4 regions of the Blautia sp. RTP21359st1_E11_RTP21359_211015 genome follow, and region 1 is predicted to be linked to each of the others. Evidence: riboswitches for the same ligand, from Rfam matches in the RefSeq annotation. Region 1 holds a riboswitch; each other region holds the start of a gene.

Region 1 (3,157 bases):
CTTCCGCGTTTTACTTCCAGGCTGACATCTTTTACTGCATGAACCATTCCGTGAGATGTCTGAAACTCCACATGTAGTCTTTTTACCCTTAGGACATCATTTTTGGGCTGTTCCATTCTGTATTCCCTCCCCCAGATAATTAAATGCCAGAACAATGATCATGATCAGTATGCCCGGATAAAACATCAGTCTTGGATAAGTCTGGATATAACTTCTACTGTCACTGAGCATGATCCCCCATTCCGGTGTCGGCGCCTGCACACCAAGGCCGATAAAGGAAAAACCGGCAATTGACAGAATGATCGAACCGATTTCCATTGTTGCCAGTGCGATCACAGATGGCAGGATATTTCTCAATACATGCCTAAATATGATCCTTGCGTGGCCGCAGCCGCCGGCTTTTAGTGCGGTCATATAATTTTTATTTTTTTCCTGAAGTGTCAATGCTCGGGCAAGCCTTGCATATTCTGCCCAGGATACGACCGATAAGGACAGAATCAGATGAGCGCCGCTGGCTCCTACGGTTCCTGCAATGGCAAGTGCCACAATAAAGACCGGCATAGCCATAAATACATCAATGATCCTCATAATTATGGAATCGATTTTTCCACCTACATATCCGGCAAACAGTCCGATCGGCACCCCGACACATACAGTAATCAGAAGCACCGTAAAGCTATAGCTCAGTGAATACCGGCTGCCCCAGAGAAGTCTTGATAAAATACATCGTCCCAGCTGATCAGTACCTAAAGGATATGCCGCCGACGGATTCTTTAATTTTATCGAAACATCCACAAGCAGTGGATCATGCGGCGCCAGTACAGGTGCAAAAATAGCTGCCAATGCAAAAATTATGACCACCATCAATCCTATTTTTGTTTTCGGTGACCGGAATACCTGTTTCCAGTACAGATTCTGGATCATGCTTTTTTCTGTTTTCTGCTTTCTTCTGCTTCCCATTCTATGATCTCTCCTTTACTTTAACTGGATTCGCCGGTCAATCGCAGAATAGGCGATATCCACAAGAAAATTTAATACTACAATGCCAACAGCCAGAATAAAGATAAAACATTGTAGCACCGGAGTGTCTTTTGAGATCACGGATTTCAATGCCAGATTTCCGATTCCCTGAATTGAAAAAATACTTTCTATCACAGCTGAGCCACAGAAAAAACCGATCACAATTGATACCAGACGTGTAAGCACAGGAATCAGAATATTTTTCAGACCATGACGCAAAATTACATTTACAGATGACAATCCCTTAGCTCTGCTGGCACGTATGTAATCCTGCTTCAGCACCTGTATCATATTGGTACGGATCAATCTCGTCATAATTCCAAAGAAACTGATATCCATGGCAAATGCCGCAAGAATCGGGATGCCTCCGGCATCTCCTCCGATCACGGAAATCACTTTTAGCTTTACTCCAAATATATAGAGCAGCATCAGACCGATCCAGAAAGACGGCATAGATACACTGAGGGACGACAAAATGCGAATGACTTTATCCAGAACTCTGTTTTCATAAATTGCCGACAAAATTCCAAGAGGGACTGACACGATCATCAACAATAAAAACGAAGTAACTGCCAGTTTAAATGTCTGTGGAAAATATCTTTTTAATTCCTCAAAAGCCGGTTTTCTGGTAGAATATGATTTTCCAAAATCGCCATGAAGTGCCTGATCCAGCCATTTCCCGTATTGTACCAGCACCGGCTGATCCAGTCCTTCCTCATGCCGTACTTCTTCTACCTGCTCCGGTGACGGATGCTCATATTTTTTCTCCGCCAGCACTCTGGCCGCATCACCTGCCGATATAAAACTCAGCATAAAAATAATAAATGTAACCGCCAGCACTACCGGAATCATAAATATAAAACGCTTTGCAATTACTTTTCCCATTTTCATTTCTCCTCATTTTTCATCTGTTTATTCGGTTAAAATAAAAAAAGCTGATATGATCCAGCATCATATCAGCACAAAAAACAAACCTCCACCTCAGGCAGAGCTTATTCCTTCTGTATCCCATCCGAATCAGAATTCTTCTGTCAAAAAGGCAAGTCTCCTGACTCCAGTTCTTCCTACTTACCATCTTCCCGGATCTCTCCAGTGATATTTTGGTTTTCGTCCCTGTCACAGTAGCGGTGGCTGTTCTGGCATTTCACCAGATTCCTTATTAAGTACTTTGTACACCCTTCTGACTATTCAATTTTCATAGTTGCAATGAATAAATATTATAATATCATACTTTTCTTTTTATATAAATAGTTTTTTGTCAAATATAAAATATCTGAACATTTCATAGTGAAACCCGGATATTTTCTGCCTGTATTATTATAGATCCCTTAAGTAAATAACATTATGTATGAACGGTGACTTCTTTATATTTCCGTATAATGATCATATAACTTACGAATAATAAAACAGCTGCACTGCTCCATGCACAGATCTCTGCATAGTATATTCCATCTTCACCGATCAGTTTTGGCAGCAGCAGCGCAACACTGACACGCATGATAAATTCTGCAATGCCGCTGGCAAGCGGAATCAAAGTATTACCCAGGCCCTGGATAGCGGAACGATACACATACAGCAGATACAGCACCCACAAAAAGACAGCCATGATAAACAAATACTTATATGCTATATCCAATACCTGTCGGGTCTGATCCGGTTCACCGGATACAAACAGGGACAGTACATTACGTCCAAACAGTACCATCATGCCGGAAATGAAAGCCGAAGTGAGCACTGCCATATAAGTGCCGCTGCGCACGCCTTTTCGAATCCTCTGGTATTTTTTTGCACCAAGATTCTGGCCCACATAGGTTGTAATAGCATATCCATATGAAACGGCAGCCATCTCCAAAACCCCATACAGCTTGTTCGATGCCGTAAATCCCGCCACAAACAGAAAACCAAATCCATTGATCACATACTGTACCACAAGTCCTCCCACGGAGATGATCACATTCTGTATCGCAAGAGGAACCGCCAGTTCCAAAAGCCGCAGGCTCATAGAGGGCTGCCTGTAAAAGTCCTTCTTTTCCAGGCGGATATCCGGGATTTTACGTAATACGATCAAACAGTACAAGGCAGAAAATCCCTGCGCGATAACGGTCGCCACTGCTGCTCCGGCTATACCCCAGCCAAA
Region 2 (3,157 bases), on a different contig from region 1:
CGGCAATAACTCCTAAAAATGTACCGATGACAAAGATCACCGCAACCAGACATAAGGTCATGATCAGAGAGGTTCTTGTTCCGAAGATAACACGGGAAAGAAGATCTCGTCCAAGCTTATCCGTTCCGAACGGATGAGCGGAACTTGGCTCCTGCAGTGATTCGGTCATAACTGCATCCAGTGGATCATATGGTGAGAGCTGTGGCGCAAAGATCGCAATTCCGATCACCACGAGACCCAGAATGAAGAAAAGAGTGAACTGTTTATTTTCTTTGAATGTTCGTAATACCTTTTTCAATTATCTATCCTCCTTAAGTCTTGGATCGAGATAAGTATAGGACAGATCCACAAGCAGGTTGATGCACATGTACAGGATTGCGATCCAGAGTACATAGCCCTGTACAAGAGGATAGTCACGACAGGAAATTGCTTTTACTGCCATATTTCCCATTCCAGGCCAGTTGTAAATGATCTCTACAACTGCAGTACCTCCCAGAAGACTTCCAAGGGAAAGCCCCAGCAGCGTTACCAGCGGAAGCATAACATTAGGAAGAACGTGTTTCCAGAGAATGACGCTTTCCTTGATTCCACGCATTCTTGCACCTGTGACATAATCCTGATGAAGTTCCTCCAGCACTGCACTTCTTACCTGTCTGGTATATTTTGCAGACATGGCAAGTGCAAGAGTCAGCGCCGGGAGGATCATAGATTTAAAATCCGTACTGCCCCCGGCAACATTGATCCAGCGAAGCTGAACACCAAAGATGCTGAGAAGGATCAGGCCCAGCCAGAAGCTTGGAACAGATACTCCCACAAAGGTAATCCCTCTCACAAAATAATCTGGGAATTTGTTCTGATATACAGCGGCCAGGATTCCAAGCGGTATGGAAATAATGACCATCATCAGAAGTGCCAGCAACGACATCCTCAGCGTCGGCCAGAAACAGGATACCAGTTTATCTGTTACCGGCATTTTGAAAGAATAGGACTGTCCCATATCTCCTGTAACAACACCCTTCAGCCAGGAACCATACTGCACGAGAAAGGGCTGATCAAGGCCAAGCTCATGTCTTGTCTGTTCCAGAAGCTCTGGTGTAGGAAGATTACCACACTCTGTCAGCATGATCTCCGCAGGATCACCAGGTGACAGGTAGGTCAGTCCAAATGTGAAAAAGCTGATTCCAAATAATACAATGATGATCTGGAGAAATCTTTTTCCTACTTGTTTCTTTGTCACGTTTTACTCCTTTCCTCATTTGATGCGATTTTAACATTGCCGTTTTAATTTAGTTAGATAAAAGAAACTATTGGATTCTTAATATGCAGAATATGCATGGAATTTTAGAAAATTTGCACGAAAAAAGCCCGTGACGAAATACGGGCACACAAAATAAATATGCTTCCTATCTTCCGTAAGAATCATTTTAAAACAATTGCAAGCAGGTCTCCTGACTTAGGATCCTTACCCTCAGACACCTTCCCGGTCTATTTCTCACGCACTCGACCAGTGGTACTTTGTCTGAGGATTTCCCCTTACAGTGACGGGATCGTACCGGATTTACACCGGTTTCCCTATTAATCCTCTCAGAACTTACAACGGCTGATGTGAAAATCAGCAAATGCTGTCAAATTACTGAAACATTATATGATAAAACTATAGTTTATGTCTATGGAAAAATGTTATATTTTTAGAAAACTCATAAATTTTGTTAAAGATGCTTGAATTGTATATATCCCCCATGGGGGATTTGACAATTGGATTTATCTGATCTGCTAAAAAAACACGGATTTTACCTCGCTATTTTTACAAATAGAATAGCAAATGGTAAAACCCGGTTTTCTTACTGTTTCAATATGATTTCAGACAGAAGCGTTCTGAAAAGGTTGTTTACTATCAGGTCAGAGTCTCCGTGATCGCTGCATATGCGATCATTGGTCCGTCTTCAATAATGTTCAGACTGGCTGTCTGATAAAGTACGACTCCGTTTTCAGTTGCAATAGATGTGTAAAGTAAATTTCCATAGTAATCTCTCAGTTCACCCAATTCTTCTCCCTTAAAGAAGTACTCTCCAGGCTTCTTGGATGGATACCAGCATCCGGTATACGGCGCATATTCATAGACTACATTTTCAAGAAGCATCTGACGGTAATGCTTCAGACCATGACATTTCTTTCCCTGGAGATGAAAAACAAGGTGACGGACGTCTCTTTTATCCTGTTCTACTTCCTCCCAGGTCCAGTAGCTGTGTCCGCCTCTTTCGATGAGAATACTTGGAATTCCAAGAGAAGAAGCATAATTGTAGGCGCCACCTGTGGCGGTTGTGGAACGGACCACATATTTTACGCCGATATGCCGTGCCATATGTAATGATTTCTCTGCTGTCTTTTCATCTACAACCCCTACATAATAAACATAGGGATGAAGCTGTTCGAACCCATCTCCGCTATGCAGGTCGATATAATAATCTGCTATGGAAAAAAGCTTTGTTACTATAGCATAGGCAATACGATCTGCAGCTGTTCCCTCAGGATCTCCGGGGAAAACGCGGTTCAGGTTCTTGCCATCCTCATAGACCAAACTCATGGTGCGATGCTCAAAGCCACTGACATTGACCAGTGGAACGATGATCACATTTCCCTTCAGTTCTTCCGGTTGAAATTCTTTTGCAAGTTCCATTGCCGCCTGGATTCCCACATACTCCGCACTGTGTATTCCTGCTGTGATCAGTATCGTCGGTCCGTCTTTCACTCCGCATATCACAGTTGCCGGCATTGCTATGCCGTATCCTGTGATCTTAATTTTCCCCTGTGCCTTCTCTCCTTTTTCAATCACCCAGTCATCAATTTTGATCATTGGTTGTTTCCCTTTTCCTTTTTTATATTTCCGCACTTTTGACGATAAGTATATCATGCCTAACCGAAATTGTACATATTCTTTTAAGATTCCGGGAAAACAGAAAAAAGCTTTCGTAACCGTTCATTCTGATCCGACGTACAAAAGCTTTTTTCCTGAATGATATATAATTTATCTTTTTACCAATTCTTTGGTGATTTCTTCCCAGCTGACTCCTTTTTCCACCATGAGTACCATCATATGATAAAGAAAATCTGAAATTTCGTATTTAATCTCTTCTTTATCCGGATTTTTGGCTGCAAT
Region 3 (3,157 bases), on a different contig from region 1:
AGCTTTATGAGAGCAAGATCGTTTACAGAACTGAGAAGTTTGAGGATATGGTCCGTACCTTCTGCATGAACCCGCGAGGTGTTGTCGTGAATGAAAATACCAACGGTATCATCACAGTAAACGGTCACAGCTACGAAGATCCGGCAAAGCATACCAACAATACAAACTTTGCCCTTCTGGTATCCAAGCATTTCTCAGAGCCGTTCCATGACAGCAACGGATACGGTGAGAGCATTGCAAGACTTTCCAATATGCTTGGCGGTGGTGTTATGGTACAGCGGTTTGGAGATCTGATCCGCGGAAGACGAAGCACAAAAGCCCGTATTGAGGAAAGTTTCGTAACACCTACACTTTCTGCGACACCGGGAGATTTAAGTCTTGTTATGCCGAAACGTATCCTGGATGGCATCATCGAGATGATCTATGCTCTGGATAAGATCGCACCGGGAACCGCGGATGACGATACTTTGCTTTATGGCGTGGAGGTTAAATTCTACAACATGGAGGTTGAGATCGACGAAAATCTGGAAACCTGCCACAAGGGTCTCTTTGTTATCGGAGACTGCAGCGGCGTGACCCATTCTCTTTCCCATGCATCTGCCAGCGGAGTCTACGTAGCCAGATACCTGGAGCAGGAGTATTTTAACAGATAAACTGCAAAGCAGTTTATCTGTTATGAGCAAGTAGCGAAGCGGATTGCGAATATCCAGTGTAAGACAGTCCTTTTCTGATATCAGGGTGATGACAGAAAGGGGCTGTTTTTTATGCAGGATGTGCATGAATATTGGAGAAAGTATTCTGATAATAACTGACAGATACAGGGAGAAAACCGGTTACTGTTCACTGGTAATATTTCGCGAGGTGTTTTTGGTGAGCGAAGATCACAGAAAACCGTGAATCGTCTGACATCAATCTTGACAAATTTATGAGTTTGTGGTAAAAGTTAGATAACCAGGTAAAAGAAAATATGTGCAAATGTTATAATGATAAGGTTGCATCCAGTCGGATGTGCAAAAGAGAATCCGGTGAGAATCCGGAACGATACCGTCACTGTGAAAGGGGAGTTGCTTTTATAACCACTGGGAGACCGGGAAGGGAAAGCAGCGTGGAACCAAGTCAGGAGAACTGCCTTATTGTGAGATTCAGGGATTCGCGGTTTACGAATCGGTATTCTCCATAACAATACAGAACTTCTTTTTATGTATTTGTATTGCGCAGAGAATCATGTGTGAGCAGGCGGCCGCAGAGAGCTGCTGCTTTTTTGTACATATCAGTATTCTGGAAATACATGAAAAGAGGACAATGAGAAATGAAAAGAAAAACAATGTTAGCTCTGATGCTCGCAGTTTCCATGACATGCTCTATGGGTGCGGCTACAACAGCAATGGCAGCAGAGGATTCTGCTACAGAAGAGAACGCTGAGGCAGCTGATACCACAGAGGCTTCTGATGCAGATCAGGAAGCAGCAGATAATGTAGCAGCTCTGATCGACAAGATCTATGTACAGGAAAGAAACGACACAACAGATGAGGACTGCAAGGCAGCCAAAGAAGCATGGGATGCTCTGACAGATGCTCAGAAAGAACTGGTAGAGGGTGAGAATGCAGATCCGGATTATTTCGGACGTGACACAGGAGATGCTTCCAAGGACGATCCGCGTAACCAGGATGAGATCGGTGAGAATGAACTTCTTGTTGTAAGCTTTGGTACTTCCTTCAATGACAGCCGTGCAGAGGATGTCAAGGGAATCGAGGATGCTCTTGCAGAAGCTTATCCGGACTGGTCTGTAAGAAGAGCATTTACAGCACAGATCATCATCAACCATGTAGAGGCAAGAGATAATGAAGTGATCGATAACATGCAGCAGGCTCTTGACCGTGCAGTAGAGAATGGTGTTAAGAATCTGGTTGTACAGCCTACCCATCTGATGCATGGTGCTGAGTACGATGAGATGACAGAAGCGATCAATGGCTATAAAGATAAATTCGAGTCTGTAGCTATCGCAGAGCCAATGCTCGGTGAGGTTGGAGACGATGCAACTGTGATCAATGATGACAAGAAAGCCGTTGCTCAGGCGATCACAGATACGGCTTGCAAAGAGGCCGGATTTGACAGCATGGATGCAGCAGCTGAGGCTGGCACAGCATTCGTATTCATGGGACATGGAACATCTCATACAGCTAACGTTACATACGATCAGATGCAGACACAGATGGAAAACCTTGGATTGAAGAACGCATTCATCGGTACTGTAGAGGGTAAGCCGGAAGATACAGCCTGCGACAAGGTTATCGAGAAGGTAAAAGAAGCAGGATACAAGAACGTTGTTCTTCGTCCGCTGATGGTTGTTGCCGGAGACCATGCAAATAACGATATGGCCGGTGATGAGGAGGATTCCTGGAAGAGCCAGTTTGTAGCATCCGGAAACTTCGATAAGGTTGACTGCCAGATCGAGGGTCTTGGAAGAATCGAAGCAGTTGAGAAGCTTTATGTAGAGCATACAAAGGCAGCCATCGATTCTCTGGGAAGCACTGAGGAGTCCGCAGATTCTGATGCAGCAGCAGATACAGAGGCTGATTCTGCTGAGGAGTCCGCAGAATAATAAATATAAAAATATCTGAGTGAGTTCAGATACCTATAAGAAATCAATGTAACTGCCCGGAAAGATCAGGAAGACTGTTTTCCGGGCAGATTGCTGTATCTATGGAAGGGAGAAGATTATCATGAAAAAACGCTATGTAAACTTAATTCTTGCAATGGCAAGTGCATCAGTCCTGGTGCTGGGCTCTGTGCCTGCGATGGCAAAAACAGATGAAACAAAAACAGAGTCCGGTGAGGAAGCAGAAGCTTCCGAAGAAAAGGATACAGATGCAGCCAAAGCAGATACCCTGGAAGATGGCGTTTATACAGCAGAGTTTGAGACAGACAGTAGCATGTTTCATGTAAATGAGGCCAATGACAAAAAAGGAGAGCTCACGGTCAAAGATGGTAAAATGACCATCCACGTAAGTCTGGTTTCCAAGAAGATCGTTAACCTGTTTGCGGGAACTGCCGAGGATGCCCAGAAGGACGGAGCAGAGATCATTGAGCCGACCACAGATACAGTGAAGTACAGCGATGGTTATACAGAGGAGGTTTACGGATTTGATATCCCGGT
Region 4 (3,157 bases), on a different contig from region 1:
TCTACAAGATGTGTGATCCTGTCTGTTTTCGGAACATCTGCTATATGAAATTTCTCCATGATTCTCCTTTCTCATAACCGGTTGTTTCTGGTGATCTGTCTGCCTCTACGCTTCCAGAACCGCTCCTGTCCGGCTATGTGCTCATGTAGTTTTATTATACCTTACCCCTACTTCGATGTCAACGAAATCCAACATGTGTTTATAGCTGTTTTTGTGGTTTTTATCGGTTGCGCCCTGTTGATTTTATTTGTTTTTTGTATTTTTATGTTTTTCTCTATTGACTTTGTTTTTCTGCTCTGCCATACTTGGATTTATATAGGAATTCCTTTGTTTTTCAGAAAAAATTTATGCAAAGCGGACATTCGTATTCCGCTCTGTCACATGTTCTCAAACAGTAAAAGAGGTGTATTTTTATGTATCTTTCTGATATGCATACCCACTCCATCGCCAGTGGTCACGGCACGGAATGTACCATCACCAACATGGCACGCGCAGCTGCCGAGAAAGGTCTCCGGCTTCTCGGGATCACTGATCACGGTCCCGGCACTCTGGCAGCCGGAACTTCCTCCTATTTCCGCAGCCTTACCTATTCTCCCAAAAAACATTTCGGTGTAGAATTACTCTACGGAATTGAACTGAATATCCTTGACCGCAGCGGAACGGTAGATTTAGATCAGGAATCATTATGTAAACTTGATTACGCCATTGCCAGCATGCATGCCTGGAATTACCGCTGCGGTACCAGAGCCGAAAACACAGAAGCTTTTATCAATGTAATGAAAAACCCCTGTGTAAAGATCCTCGGACATAGTGATAACACTCATTACCCGGTTAATTATGATGCGCTTGCAAGGGCTGCCAGGGAAACCGGCACGATCTTTGAGATCAACGAAGCTTCTCTTGCACCTTATGGCTATCGTGGCGACACAAGAGAAAACTGTTTCGAGATCCTTCGATGCTGCCGCAAATATGATCTGCCGCTGCTTCTTTCCAGTGACAGCCATGGCCCGGAGCATATCGGAGATTTTACCTGTGCTGCTGAGTTTGTTCATCAGGCCATGTTTCCGGAACAGCTGATCCTCAACAACCAGATTCCCAGACTCAAGGTTTTTCTCCAAACCAGAGAATGATCTTCTGTATCTTTTCCGACAGATAACAGATATTGTCCACTCCAAACAAAACAGGCCAGTTCAAACACAGGAATATACATTTTCCTGTATCTGAACTGGCCTGTTTTTTATTTTTCCCGCTGCTTCCGTACAATTTCCGCAAGCTCGCTATATTTACCTGTAACATATCCGAAATTTTCTCTTCTGTGAGGAAGCTTGCATTCGGTGCAGTCTTTGATCCCGCTTTCCGTAAAGCGGAAATTACCACCACATTTATCTCCCAGTGCATATAAAGGACAATAGCAGAACAGACAATTGAAGTTCTCCGGATCTGCCCCTTTATGGCACGGAAAATACTCACAGTTTTTGTGGCTGAAGTAAGAGTATTCTTTGCCTTCCCAGTATGGTTTCTCCATGGCTCTTTTCTCCTCTCCTGACATAACCACACATAATTTTTTCCTATAAAAAAAGAGGTAGCGATGCCACCCCGGGGTAGAAATATAATCCGTTCATGAGTGCGCGGAGGGAACGAATGTATCCGGAGTAGTATCGCCTGCCATTTAATCATGTATAATTCATATGAACAGGCGCATTCCATAAAAAAATGCCTACTCTCGTAAAAAAGTAGACAACGTCCCAGGGGTGCGGAGTCCCTGAAATGGTTGTTACACTTTACACGGAAGTTTAACCTCGCCATAACAAGCAGGTTTCCTGGCTCCGGGATCATGACTCCTCTCTCCTTCTCATACATATGTACAATGGACTATGAGATTCGCTCCTCCGTTACAGTGACCGGATCGCTCAGGTTTCACACCTGATTCCCTTTTCTGTGGACTTCTGATAATCAATATATAACTGTCAGCTATCCTCAGCACTTGCTATGTTCAATATGGAATTATACTGACATTATAATAACATCCTGTTAATTATATGTCAATACTGTTTTCAATATTTATACATTTTTGAGCATATTTTATTGCTGTTCAATCCGTTCCATGGGTTTTCAATATTTTTTCCGACGTCAAAAACAGCCCGACAAACTACTGTCGGGCTGCTGTATTTTTATTTTCTGTTGTACGTTCTTATTATACAAGACGTCTTACAGATACAATTGTTCTGTATGTAGCATCATTGCTGATCTTGATCCCGTCCTGAGAGTTCGATGCATGAACGATCTGGCCATTACCCATGTAAATAGCCACGTGTCCGCCATAGCAGATCAGATCTCCCGGCTGTGCATCTGCGTAGGATACTTCTGTACCTGCATTCTGCTGCTCATAGGAGGTTCTCGGAAGGCTGACTCCGAAGTTCGCATAGACACTTTGTACAAATCCGGAGCAGTCTGCACCATTGGTAAGGCTTGTTCCGCCCCATACGTAAGGATTTCCCACAAACTGTGTAGCATAATTCACAACAGAAGATCCGGAACCACTGCTGTAAGAAGAACTGTCACTGTCTGAAGATGTATCCTCTGCATTAGATGTGTCCTCTGCACTTTCTTCAGATGCGTCTGTGCTGTTATCGTAATCTGCGTCTGCATTATCCTCTGTATTCTCAGTATCCTCGGACGCATCATCATTCTCACCATTGTCTGCATCTTCATCCACATCCTCGGTGTCATCTTCTGCAGTATCCTCATCTGCATTCTCGATCACGTCGCCGTCCTCATCGTACTGTACGTCTTCGCTCTCGTCCGCCTCATCCTGCTGTGCTTCCTGCTCTGCCTGACGTCTTGCTTCCTCTTCTGCCTCAGCCTGTGCTCTCGCTGCTGCTTCAGCCTCGGCCTGACGTCTTGCCTCTTCCTCTGCTGCAATACGCTCAGCCTCTAATCTCTGAAGCTCTGCAGTCTGCTCTGCAAGAAGGTTGGCATAATCTGTAGCCTGCTGCTGTGCGTAGGCGATCTCATTATCATAATCTGCGGATGTGGCACGCTTCTCATCCAGCTGTGCCTGCAGGTTCTGGGACTCTGCCTCATATTCCTGCTTCATTCCCTCCAGTTCTGCCTTCTCCTGTGTGTACTGTGCCTCCAGGTTTGCCACCTGCTGGAT

What was found. A riboswitch is a leader RNA that binds a small molecule or an ion and turns the genes downstream of it on or off. The one in region 1 is predicted to bind cobalamin.
Region 2: it holds a riboswitch for cobalamin, as region 1 does, so the genes downstream of both, nikB (nickel ABC transporter permease) here and AB5026_RS07560 (ABC transporter permease) in region 1, are expected to answer to the same signal.
Region 3: it holds a riboswitch for cobalamin, as region 1 does, so the genes downstream of both, AB5026_RS01320 (sirohydrochlorin cobaltochelatase) here and AB5026_RS07560 (ABC transporter permease) in region 1, are expected to answer to the same signal.
Region 4: it holds a riboswitch for cobalamin, as region 1 does, so the genes downstream of both, AB5026_RS01385 (cysteine-rich small domain-containing protein) here and AB5026_RS07560 (ABC transporter permease) in region 1, are expected to answer to the same signal.

Annotation. Positions count from the first base shown of each region.
Region 1 covers NZ_JBDGAB010000015.1:68,382-71,538, reverse strand. The annotation lists gene AB5026_RS07570 (ABC transporter ATP-binding protein) at 1-116, opposite strand, end outside; gene nikC (nickel transporter permease) at 97-960, opposite strand; gene AB5026_RS07560 (ABC transporter permease) at 976-1,905, opposite strand; cobalamin riboswitch at 2,041-2,215, opposite strand; gene AB5026_RS07555 (MATE family efflux transporter) at 2,363-3,157, opposite strand, start outside.
Region 2 covers NZ_JBDGAB010000009.1:39,847-43,003, reverse strand. The annotation lists gene nikC (nickel transporter permease) at 1-298, opposite strand, end outside; gene nikB (nickel ABC transporter permease) at 299-1,237, opposite strand; cobalamin riboswitch at 1,421-1,610, opposite strand; gene AB5026_RS04980 (M14 family metallopeptidase) at 1,895-2,854, opposite strand; gene hisIE (bifunctional phosphoribosyl-AMP cyclohydrolase/phosphoribosyl-ATP diphosphatase HisIE) at 3,026-3,157, opposite strand, start outside.
Region 3 covers NZ_JBDGAB010000002.1:114,888-118,044, forward strand. The annotation lists gene AB5026_RS01315 (NAD(P)/FAD-dependent oxidoreductase) at 1-653, shown strand, start outside; cobalamin riboswitch at 973-1,148, shown strand; gene AB5026_RS01320 (sirohydrochlorin cobaltochelatase) at 1,310-2,602, shown strand; gene AB5026_RS01325 (hypothetical protein) at 2,724-3,157, shown strand, end outside.
Region 4 covers NZ_JBDGAB010000002.1:130,976-134,132, reverse strand. The annotation lists gene AB5026_RS01395 (glycyl radical protein) at 1-59, opposite strand, end outside; gene AB5026_RS01390 (phosphatase) at 414-1,130, shown strand; gene AB5026_RS01385 (cysteine-rich small domain-containing protein) at 1,238-1,525, opposite strand; cobalamin riboswitch at 1,793-1,963, opposite strand; gene AB5026_RS01380 (NlpC/P60 family protein) at 2,195-3,157, opposite strand, start outside.